DNA from 2 places in the Streptomyces sp. NPDC002773 genome. Region 2 is predicted to be linked to the other one. Evidence: predicted binding sites of a transcription regulator. Region 2 holds the regulator's gene; the other holds the start of a gene.
The links. The regulator HspR, encoded in region 2, represses chaperone genes until heat shock. The targets are predictions, from matches to a motif close to TTGAGNNNNNNNNNCTCAA.
Positions count from the first base shown of each region.

Region 1: lon (endopeptidase La) is a predicted target of HspR. The motif match lies at 2,786-2,804, and genes of this name have one in related genera.

Region 1 covers NZ_JBEOVO010000023.1:99,252-103,661, reverse strand. The annotation lists gene ABT034_RS25175 (DUF4240 domain-containing protein) at 1-223, opposite strand, end outside; gene lon (endopeptidase La) at 352-2,763, opposite strand; gene ABT034_RS25165 (hypothetical protein) at 2,919-3,653, shown strand; gene ABT034_RS25160 (GNAT family N-acetyltransferase) at 3,735-4,409, shown strand.
Region 2 covers NZ_JBEOVO010000002.1:63,066-67,475, forward strand. The annotation lists gene ABT034_RS02845 (pyridoxamine 5'-phosphate oxidase family protein) at 1-110, shown strand, start outside; gene ABT034_RS02850 (Rieske (2Fe-2S) protein) at 214-534, opposite strand; gene ABT034_RS02855 (hypothetical protein) at 531-794, opposite strand; gene ABT034_RS02860 (helix-turn-helix transcriptional regulator) at 902-1,945, shown strand; gene ABT034_RS02865 (hypothetical protein) at 1,951-2,418, shown strand; gene ABT034_RS02870 (heat shock protein transcriptional repressor HspR) at 2,486-2,947, opposite strand; gene dnaJ (molecular chaperone DnaJ) at 2,951-4,135, opposite strand; gene grpE (nucleotide exchange factor GrpE) at 4,229-4,410, opposite strand, start outside.

The DNA of each region.
Region 1 (4,410 bases), on a different contig from region 2:
AGCCGTCGTCGGTGCAGGCGCCGCCCTCGACCCGGTTCGCCGCCCGCCACACCGCGCGCGTGTCGGCGGTCCCGCACGCGTCCTCGAGCCGCACCTGGAAGACCACGCTCTCGGTCGCCGGTCGCCGGAGCAGCTCCGCCCGCAGCCACTCCAGCCGCTCGTCCCGGTCACCGGGTCGGCGGCTCAACTCGTCGATGAGAGCCCAGAAGGCGTCGTCGTTCATGCATACGAGCATGCCAGCCCCGACTGACATCCGGGTGGCCAATTACTTCCGGGTACGCGTCTCCCCCGGCACGCCGGAGCGGGGCGTCCGCGAAGGACGTCCCGCTCCGGCGCCGGGGAGCCGTCCGGTCAGGCCGCGACCCCCACCGGCACCGCCGCCGGTGTCAGGGCGATCTCCAGGACCTGGCGGACGTCCGTCACCGGGTGGACCTCCAGCTTCTCCAGGATCTCGGCCGGGACGTCGTCCAGGTCGGCCTCGTTCCGCTTGGGGATCACGACCGTCGTGATGCCCGCCCGGTGCGCGGCGAGCAGCTTCTGCTTCACCCCGCCGATCGGCAGGACCCGGCCGGTGAGGGAGACCTCGCCGGTCATGGCCACGTCCGTGCGGACCTGTCGGCCGCTCAGGAGCGAGGCGAGTGCGGTCGTCATGGTGACGCCCGCGCTCGGCCCGTCCTTGGGGACCGCGCCCGCCGGGAAGTGGATGTGCACGCCCCGGTCCTTCAGGCCGGTGACGGGCAGCTCCAGTTCGGCGCCGTGCGAGCGGAGGAAGGAGAGCGCGATCTGCGCCGACTCCTTCATCACGTCGCCCAGCTGGCCGGTGAGGGTGAGGCCCGCGGCGCCGGTCTCCGGGTCGGCGAGGGACGCCTCGACGAAGAGGACGTCACCGCCCGCGCCGGTCACGGCGAGCCCGGTGGCGACGCCCGGCACGGCGGTGCGGCGCTCGGCCGGGTCCTGGGCCGACTCGGGCACGTGGTGCGGTCGTCCGATGAGGTCCCGCAGGTCGTCCGGGGTGACCGTGAACGGCAGCTTCCGGTCGCCCAGTTCCGCCTGGGCCGCGACCTTGCGGAGCAGCCGGGAGACGGCCCGCTCCAGGGTGCGGACGCCCGCCTCGCGGGTGTACTCGCCGGCCAGCTTGCGCAGGCTCGCGTCCTCCAGGACGACCTCGCCGGGTTCGAGGCCGGCCCGCTCCAGCTGCCTGGGCAGCAGGTGGTCGCGGGCGATGACGACCTTCTCGTCCTCCGTGTAGCCGTCGAGCCTGACCAGTTCCATGCGGTCGAGGAGGGCTTCCGGGATGGCTTCGAGGACGTTGGCCGTGGCGAGGAACACGACGTCGGAGAGGTCGAGCTCGACCTCCAGGTAGTGGTCGCGGAAGGTGTGGTTCTGCGCCGGGTCGAGGACTTCGAGGAGCGCCGCCGCGGGGTCGCCGCGGAAGTCGGAGCCGACCTTGTCGATCTCGTCGAGCAGGACCACCGGGTTCATGGACCCGGCTTCCTTGATGGCGCGGACGATCCGGCCGGGGAGGGCGCCGACGTAGGTCCTGCGGTGGCCGCGGATCTCCGCCTCGTCCCGTACGCCGCCGAGGGCGACCCGGACGAACTCGCGTCCCATCGCGTGCGCGACGGACTCGCCGAGGGAGGTCTTGCCGACGCCGGGCGGGCCGACGAGGGCGAGTACGGCTCCGCCGCGGCGGCCGCCGACGACGCCGAGGCCGCGCTCGGAGCGCCGCTTGCGGACGGCCAGGTACTCGGTGATCCGTTCCTTCACGTCGTCCAGGCCCGCGTGCTCGGCGTCGAGGACGGCGCGGGCGCCGCGGATGTCGAACCGGTCCTCCGTCCGCTCGTTCCAGGGGAGTTCGAGGACGGTGTCCAGCCAGGTGCGGATCCAGGAGCCCTCGGGGGACTGGTCGCTGGACCGCTCCAGCTTCTCGACCTCCTTGAGGGCCGCTTCGCGGACCTTCTCGGGCAGGTCGGCCGCCTCCACGCGGGCGCGGTAGTCGTCGGACTCGTCGCCCTCCGCCTCGCCGTTGAGGTCGCGGAGTTCCTTGCGGACGGCTTCGAGCTGGCGGCGGAGCAGGAACTCGCGCTGCTGCTTGTCGACGCCCTCCTGGACGTCCTTGGCGATGGTCTCGGCGACGTCCTGCTCGGCGAGGTGCTCGCGGAGCTGGGCGGTGGCGAGCTTGAGGCGGGCGACCGGGTCGGCGGTCTCCAGGAGGGCGACCTTCTGCTCGACGGTGAGGAAGGGCGAGTAGCCGGAGTTGTCGGCGAGGGCGCCGACGCCGTCGATCTGCTGGACGCGGTCGACGACCTGCCAGGCGCCGCGCTTCTTGAGCCAGCTGGTGGCGAGTGCCTTGTACTCCTTGACCAGGTCGGTGACCTGACCGGGCAGCGGGTCGGGCAGGGTCTCCTCGACGGTGCCGCCCTCGACCCACAGCGCCGCGCCGGGCCCGGTCGTACCGGCGCCGATGCGGACGCGGCCGAGGGCGCGGATCAGCGCGCCGGGGTCGCCGTCGGAGAGCCGGCCGACCTGCTCGACGGTGCCCAGGACGCCGGTCGCGGCGTAGGTCCCGTCGACGCGCGGCACGAGCAGGACCCGCGGCTTGCCCCCGCCGGGCCGGGCGGCGGCCTGGGCGGCCTCGACGGCGGCCCGTACGTCGTTGTCGGAGAGGTCCAGCGGCACCACCATTCCGGGCAGCACGACCTCGTCGTCGAGCGGCAGGACGGGCAGAGTGAGCGGCACGGACGCCTTGGACTCAGAAGCCATGATCTCCCCTTCGGCAGTCAAGTTGAGCTATGCCGACTCAATGCATGTGAGCCCCTGGATGTTCCCGGACGCTCGTTCGCTCTGAGCGATCACCCCCGCCGTCCCGCGACGGGGATCCCGCCGCGGCCGTTCGCGGCCGTGATGGGATCCACGCCATGACAGATTGGCCGCGACTCACTCACGCCTACGGCTCCGCCGAGGACATACCGACCCTGCTGGCGCGCATCGCGTCCGAGCCCGAGTCAGGGCTCTGGAACGACCTGTGGTCCGCGCTCTGCCATCAGGGCAGCGTCTACTCGGCCAGCTTCGCGGCGCTGCCCTGGCTGGCCGACATGGCCGAGAGCGAGGACCGGGGACGAGCCGTGAGCGCCCTGGGCCTGGCGGGGGCCATCATGGCGGGCGCCGATCAGCCGCACGGAGCGGGGGATGTGCGCGCACGGCACGCGGCGGAGATCGCGGCCCTGCTGGCGTCGGTGAAGCGCCGTCTCCGCACCGCGACCGGCCGCACCGAGTACATCGCCCTCCTGGAATCCATGCTCGGCTTCGAGGGCGTCGCGGGATGGAGCGAGGACCTGGCCTGGGGGCTCGGGAACGAGGAGTACGAGGTCGCCTGCCCGGACTGCGAAAGCGACCTGTTCATCGTCTTCGGTGAACACGGGTTCTTCTGCACCAGCGAGGACTACGGATCGTCGGACGACACCATCGACACCCGCCCGCTCCGCCCGGCGAGCCCCGCACAGCTGGAGGGCATCGGCGCGCGTCTCCACGGCATCGCGCTCGCCGACGGCCGACAGGAAGTCGCCCACGCGTTGACCTACGTCTTCGGGGACGCGACCTGCCCGGACTGCGAAACCGACTTCTCGGTCGCCGACCGGGTCAGCGCCGACTGAGCGAGCTGGAAACTTCGCCGGGCAGTTCGCTCTGAGCGATCACCCCTCCCGTCTGCGAGGCTCAACGGCTGTAATGCCTCCATGGATATGGCGTCTATTACATCTGCGTGGGTGGCGGGGTGGACGGTCTCCCGGGGAACCCCCGCCGCCGTCGCCCAGCCGTGGGGTTACCGGATCGACGTGGGCCTCCCCCGGCATGTCGTACGGCACGTCCTGCCCGCCCCCGACGCGGCCTCCGTCGGGGCGCTCTGCACCCGGCTCACCGCCCCGTACAGCTGGCTCAAGGTCATGGCGGCGCCCGAGGACGTGGAGCCGTGGATCACCGAGGGGTGGACGGTCCCCGACGACCCGGGCTTCATGATGGTCAAGCCACTCGACGCCGGGGCCCGGCCCGCGCCGCCCGAGGGGTACGCCAGGACCACCGAGGTCCGGGACGGCGTCATCCGGGTCCGGGTCCTCGCCCCCGACGGCACCCTCGCCGCGCGCGGCCAGATAGCCCCGACCGGCTCGACCGCCGTCGCCGACCAGATCGAGACCGACCCCGCGCACCGGCGGCGCGGCCTCGGCGCCAACGTCATGCTCACCCTTGAGGCCGCCGCCGCCCAGGCGGGCGCGGAGACCGGGGTGCTCTCCGCGACCACGGACGGCCTCGCGCTGTACGACTCGCTCGACTGGCGCTACCGGGGGCCGCTCACCGGCATCGTCCGCGCGGCGACCCCCACGGAGACCGCCATGGAGACCCCCGCGGAGACCTGAC
Region 2 (4,410 bases):
TCGCGGACGCCGTGGACCGCTACGCGGACCGCTACGGGCGCACGCCGACCCCGAACCCGGACCGGGTCGTCATCGAGATCGCCCTCACGCGGGCGATGGGCCGCGCCTGAGATCTCCTGGACGCAGCACAGCGGCGCCATCGCGTTTCAGGTCCGCGATGGCGCCGCTGTGTGGGGGAAGTGCCGGAGCGATCTACAACGACGGGGGAATCGCTCAGGCACTGCGGGGGGTGGCGGTGATGGTCTCGGGCTCGATCAGCTGGTGGTCCCGCTGGTCGAGGTTGACGAAGATCATGCCGTACCGGATGGCACAGCGGATGGGCTGCGGGGCGCCGCGGGGCCGGCGGAGGCAGCGGTAGGCGCGGACGTCCTCGTCCTGCTCCCGTGCCACGACGATCGGCTCTCCGAAGAGGGTGACCTTCAGCGAGTCGCCACGGTGGGGGATGGCCGTGGCGAGGTCGACGAAGTGCCATCCGGATCGGTAGGCCGAAGCCATCTCCCGGCGGAACCTGGGGTCGTCCGGCGGCACGGTCACGCGCCCGCGCCCCGGGGAGGGATCTCCCAGGACGGCTCGTAGGGTGCCGCGAGGACGATGTCCGCGGGAGCGCTCTCCCACGAGGGCTCCTCCGGGGCCGCCACCACGGAGTGCGCCGGAGCGATCTCCCACGAGGGCTCGTCCGACCCCGCCACGGAGTGCGCCGGGGCGACCTCCCACGAGGGCTCGCCGACGGCGAGTGCGCCGAGTGCAGCCGCCGCGACGGCTATGGCGCCAAGTGCACGAACGATCCTGGTCATGACCGATCTCCACCTCTTTTGATCACTACCTCCCCCCCGCGAGTAAGACGATGGCTCACGCACGCCCCCTTTCACCAGCCACGCCGGGCATCATGTTCCTGTAATTCATGACCCTGAGGGGGGTGCAAATGAGGCGAGAATGCGACGAGTCCGGTCATAAGCACAGTCACGGTGACCTATGCGACGTGGGCAAGGAGCTCTATGCGAACGCTCTCCGCACCGGCCGCATAGCCCGCGCCGACGCCGAAGCCGCCCCCTGTCTGAGGGCGCTCTCCCTCCTGCACCCGGACCCGGACGACAGCCAGTGGCTGCGCCCCGTACCGCCGTCGATCGCCCTCAGCCAGCTCGTGCACCCCATCGAGCAGGAGATACAGGCCCGCCGGCAGCACGCCATCGCCCTCGCCGACGCGTTCGAGCCGTTCATGGCCCTCCACACGCAGGATCCTTCCGGCACCCAGGCGATCACCGTCCTCGAAGGCCTCAGTGTCATCAACGCCGCCCTCGACCGCGCCATCAACGAGTGCACCGAGGAACTCCTCACCATCCAGCCCGGCAGCGGCCGCCGCCCCGAGACCCTCGAAGCGGCCCTGCGCCGCATGGAGCCGCTCCTCGACCGCGGTGTCCGGATGCGGACGCTCTACCAGCACACCGCCCGGCACCACCCCGCCACCCTCGCCTACGTCGAACGGGTCGCCCCCTACGGGCTCGAACTGCGCACCCTGGAAGAGATCGTCGACCGGCTGATCATCGTCGACCGCAAGGTCGCCTTCGTGCCCGCCCGCAGCGACCGCCAGGTCGCCCTCGAACTGCGCCACGAAGGCCTCGTCCAGTACCTCGTCGGCGTCTTCGACCAGTTCTGGCTGCACGGCGTGCCCTGGGAGGAGGAGATCCCGTACAGCCCCTCCGTGGACGGCATAGGGGGCGTCCAGCGCTCCATCGCCAAGCTCCTCGTCGAGGGCCACGTCGACGAGGCCATCGCCCGCCGCCTCGGCATGAACGTGCGCACCTGCCGCGCCCACATCGCCAAACTCGCCGCCGCCCTCGGCAGCGGCAGCCGGGCCCAGCTCGGCTACCTCATCGCCCGGTCCGGCATCCTCGACGGGGACAACCGCCCCGCGCGGCACCTGACCGGCATCGGACGGAACGACTGACCACCGTGTACGCACAGATCGACCTCGACGGCCCCGCCGGAACCCTGCGGGTCTCCGGCTACGAGCTGCCCACCGTGGAGCTCGTACGTGCCCCCGGGGCCCGCCCCGACACCCACATCCCCATCGGGACCCGCAGGGCCGCCCTGCTCACCCTCACCGTGGACGGGGCCCCCGCCACCATCCGGCCGGCCCGCGGACGGCTCCTGCGGCGCTCCTACCGGGTCGACGTACGGACCGGCGGCACGCGCTACCGGCTGATCCCCTGCGGGTACGTCGAGAGCCGCCTCCTCCGGGGCAGGCGGCGGATCGGCACACTCCAGAGCTCGGGCGACGGCCGGGTCATCGACACCTGGGAACCCGGCGCGACCCCCCGCGACATCGCCCTCGGCACCGCGCTCGCCGCGGCCTTCGGGACGGGCGCCGCGCCCTGGTGGGAGACGGTGGGCGACATCGTGTCCGAGCTGATCCCCTGACCTGACGCCTGACATGCGGGAGGCCCCCTCCGTCGGAACGGAAGGGGCCTCGGGCGCGTGTCGCGTACTACTCGCCGCGGTTGGGGCGCCACACCACGAGGGCGCTCGCCTGCTGCACGTCCTGGTACGGCACCAGGTCGCGCCGGTACGAGGCGTGCACCTGGGCCTCGCGCTGCCGCATCGCCGCCGCCGCGCCGTCGACCGCGGCCGACAGTTCGGCGATCCGGCTCTGCAGCGCCGCGACCTGGTTCTCCAGCTCGATGATCCGCTTGATTCCGGCCAGGTTGATGCCCTCGTCCTGCGACAGCTGCTGCACCTGGCGGAGCAGCTCGATGTCACGGGCCGAGTAGCGCCTGCCCCGGCCGGCCGTGCGGTCCGGGGAGACCAGGCCGAGCCGGTCGTACTGCCGCAGGGTCTGCGGGTGCAGGCCCGAGAGCTGGGCCGCCACCGAGATGACGTACACCGGCGACTCGTCGGTCAGTTCGTACGCCCTGCTGCCGAATCCCGGCTGTCGTCGGCGCCCGTCCACGGGTCACGCTCCCTTCGCGGCCTGGAACAGCTCCGCCCGCGGGTCCTCGGAGGCGGTCGCCTCGCGGTAGGTCTCCAGGGCGTCACGTGCCTTGTCGTCCAGCTCCTGCGGCACCGCGACCTCGACCGTCACGAGGAGGTCGCCGCGGGTGCCGTCCTTGCGGATCGCGCCCTTGCCGCGGGCGCGCATGGTCCGGCCGTTCGGAGTGCCCGCGGGCAGCTTGAGGGTGACCGCGGGGCCGCCGAGGGTCGGCACCTTGATCTCGCCGCCGAGCGCCGCCTCCGTGAAGGAGACCGGCACGGTGACGGTGAGGTTGTCGTCCTTGCGGCCGAAGACCGGGTGGACGTCGACGTGCACGACGACGTACAGATCGCCGTTCTGCCCGCCGCGCTCGCCCGGCGCTCCCTTGCCGCGCAGCCGGATCTTCTGGTTGTCGCTCACGCCCGCCGGGATGCGGACCTGCATGGTGCGGGAGGACTTGGCCCGGCCGCTGCCCTTGCAGATCTCGCAGGGGTTCTCCGCGATCAGGCCGCGGCCCTTGCAGTCCACGCACGGGTCGGTGAGCGAGAAGCCGCCGCCGCTGCCGCGCGAGACCTGCCCGGTGCCGACGCAGGTCGGGCACACCCGGGGGGTGCCGTTCTTGTCGCCGGTGCCCGAACACGCCGTGCACGGCTGCTGGCTCGACATCCGCAGCGGTACGGTCGCGCCCTCGATGGCCTCGGTGAAGCTGAGCGTGACCTCGGACTCGATGTCCTGGCCGCGCCGCGGCTGGGTACGGGCTCCCGCACCCCCGCCGCGGTTGAAGAGGCCGCCGAAGACGTCCCCGATCCCGCCACCGCCGCCGAAGCCGCCCGCTCCGGCGTGGCCGCCCTGGGCGCCGCCGAAGAGGTCGCCCAGGTCGAAGTTGAACGAGCCGCCGCCGGGGCCGCCGGGTGACCGGAAGCCGCCGTTCCCGAAGAGGGCGCGGGCCTCGTCGTACTCCTTGCGCTTCTTGGGGTCGCCGAGGACGTCGTTCGCCTCGGAGATCTCCTTGAAGCGCGCTTCCGCCTTGCTGTCGCCCTTGTTGGCGTCCGGGTGGTTCTCGCGGGCGAGCTTCCGGTACGCCTTCTTGATCTCGGCGTCGGTGGCGTCCTTGGGGACGCCGAGGACCTTGTAGTAGTCCTTCTCGACGAAGTCCTTCGTGCTCATCGACGTCCCTCCTTCCGGACTGCTCCGGTGTCCGTCACTGCTCCGGTGACCGCCGGGACTCCGGCGGTCACCCCTGCTCCGACGATCGGCGCGTCACCCCTCCTCGGGGGCACCGCTCTCCTCGTCGGCCGACGTGCCGTCCTCCTTGGCCGGGGCCGCGCCCGGCTGGGGCTCGGCGACGGCCACGCGGGCGGGCCTGATGGTCCGCTCGCCGATCCGATACCCGGGCTGCAGGATCGCCACGCAGGTCGTCTCGGTGACGTCCGGCGCGTACG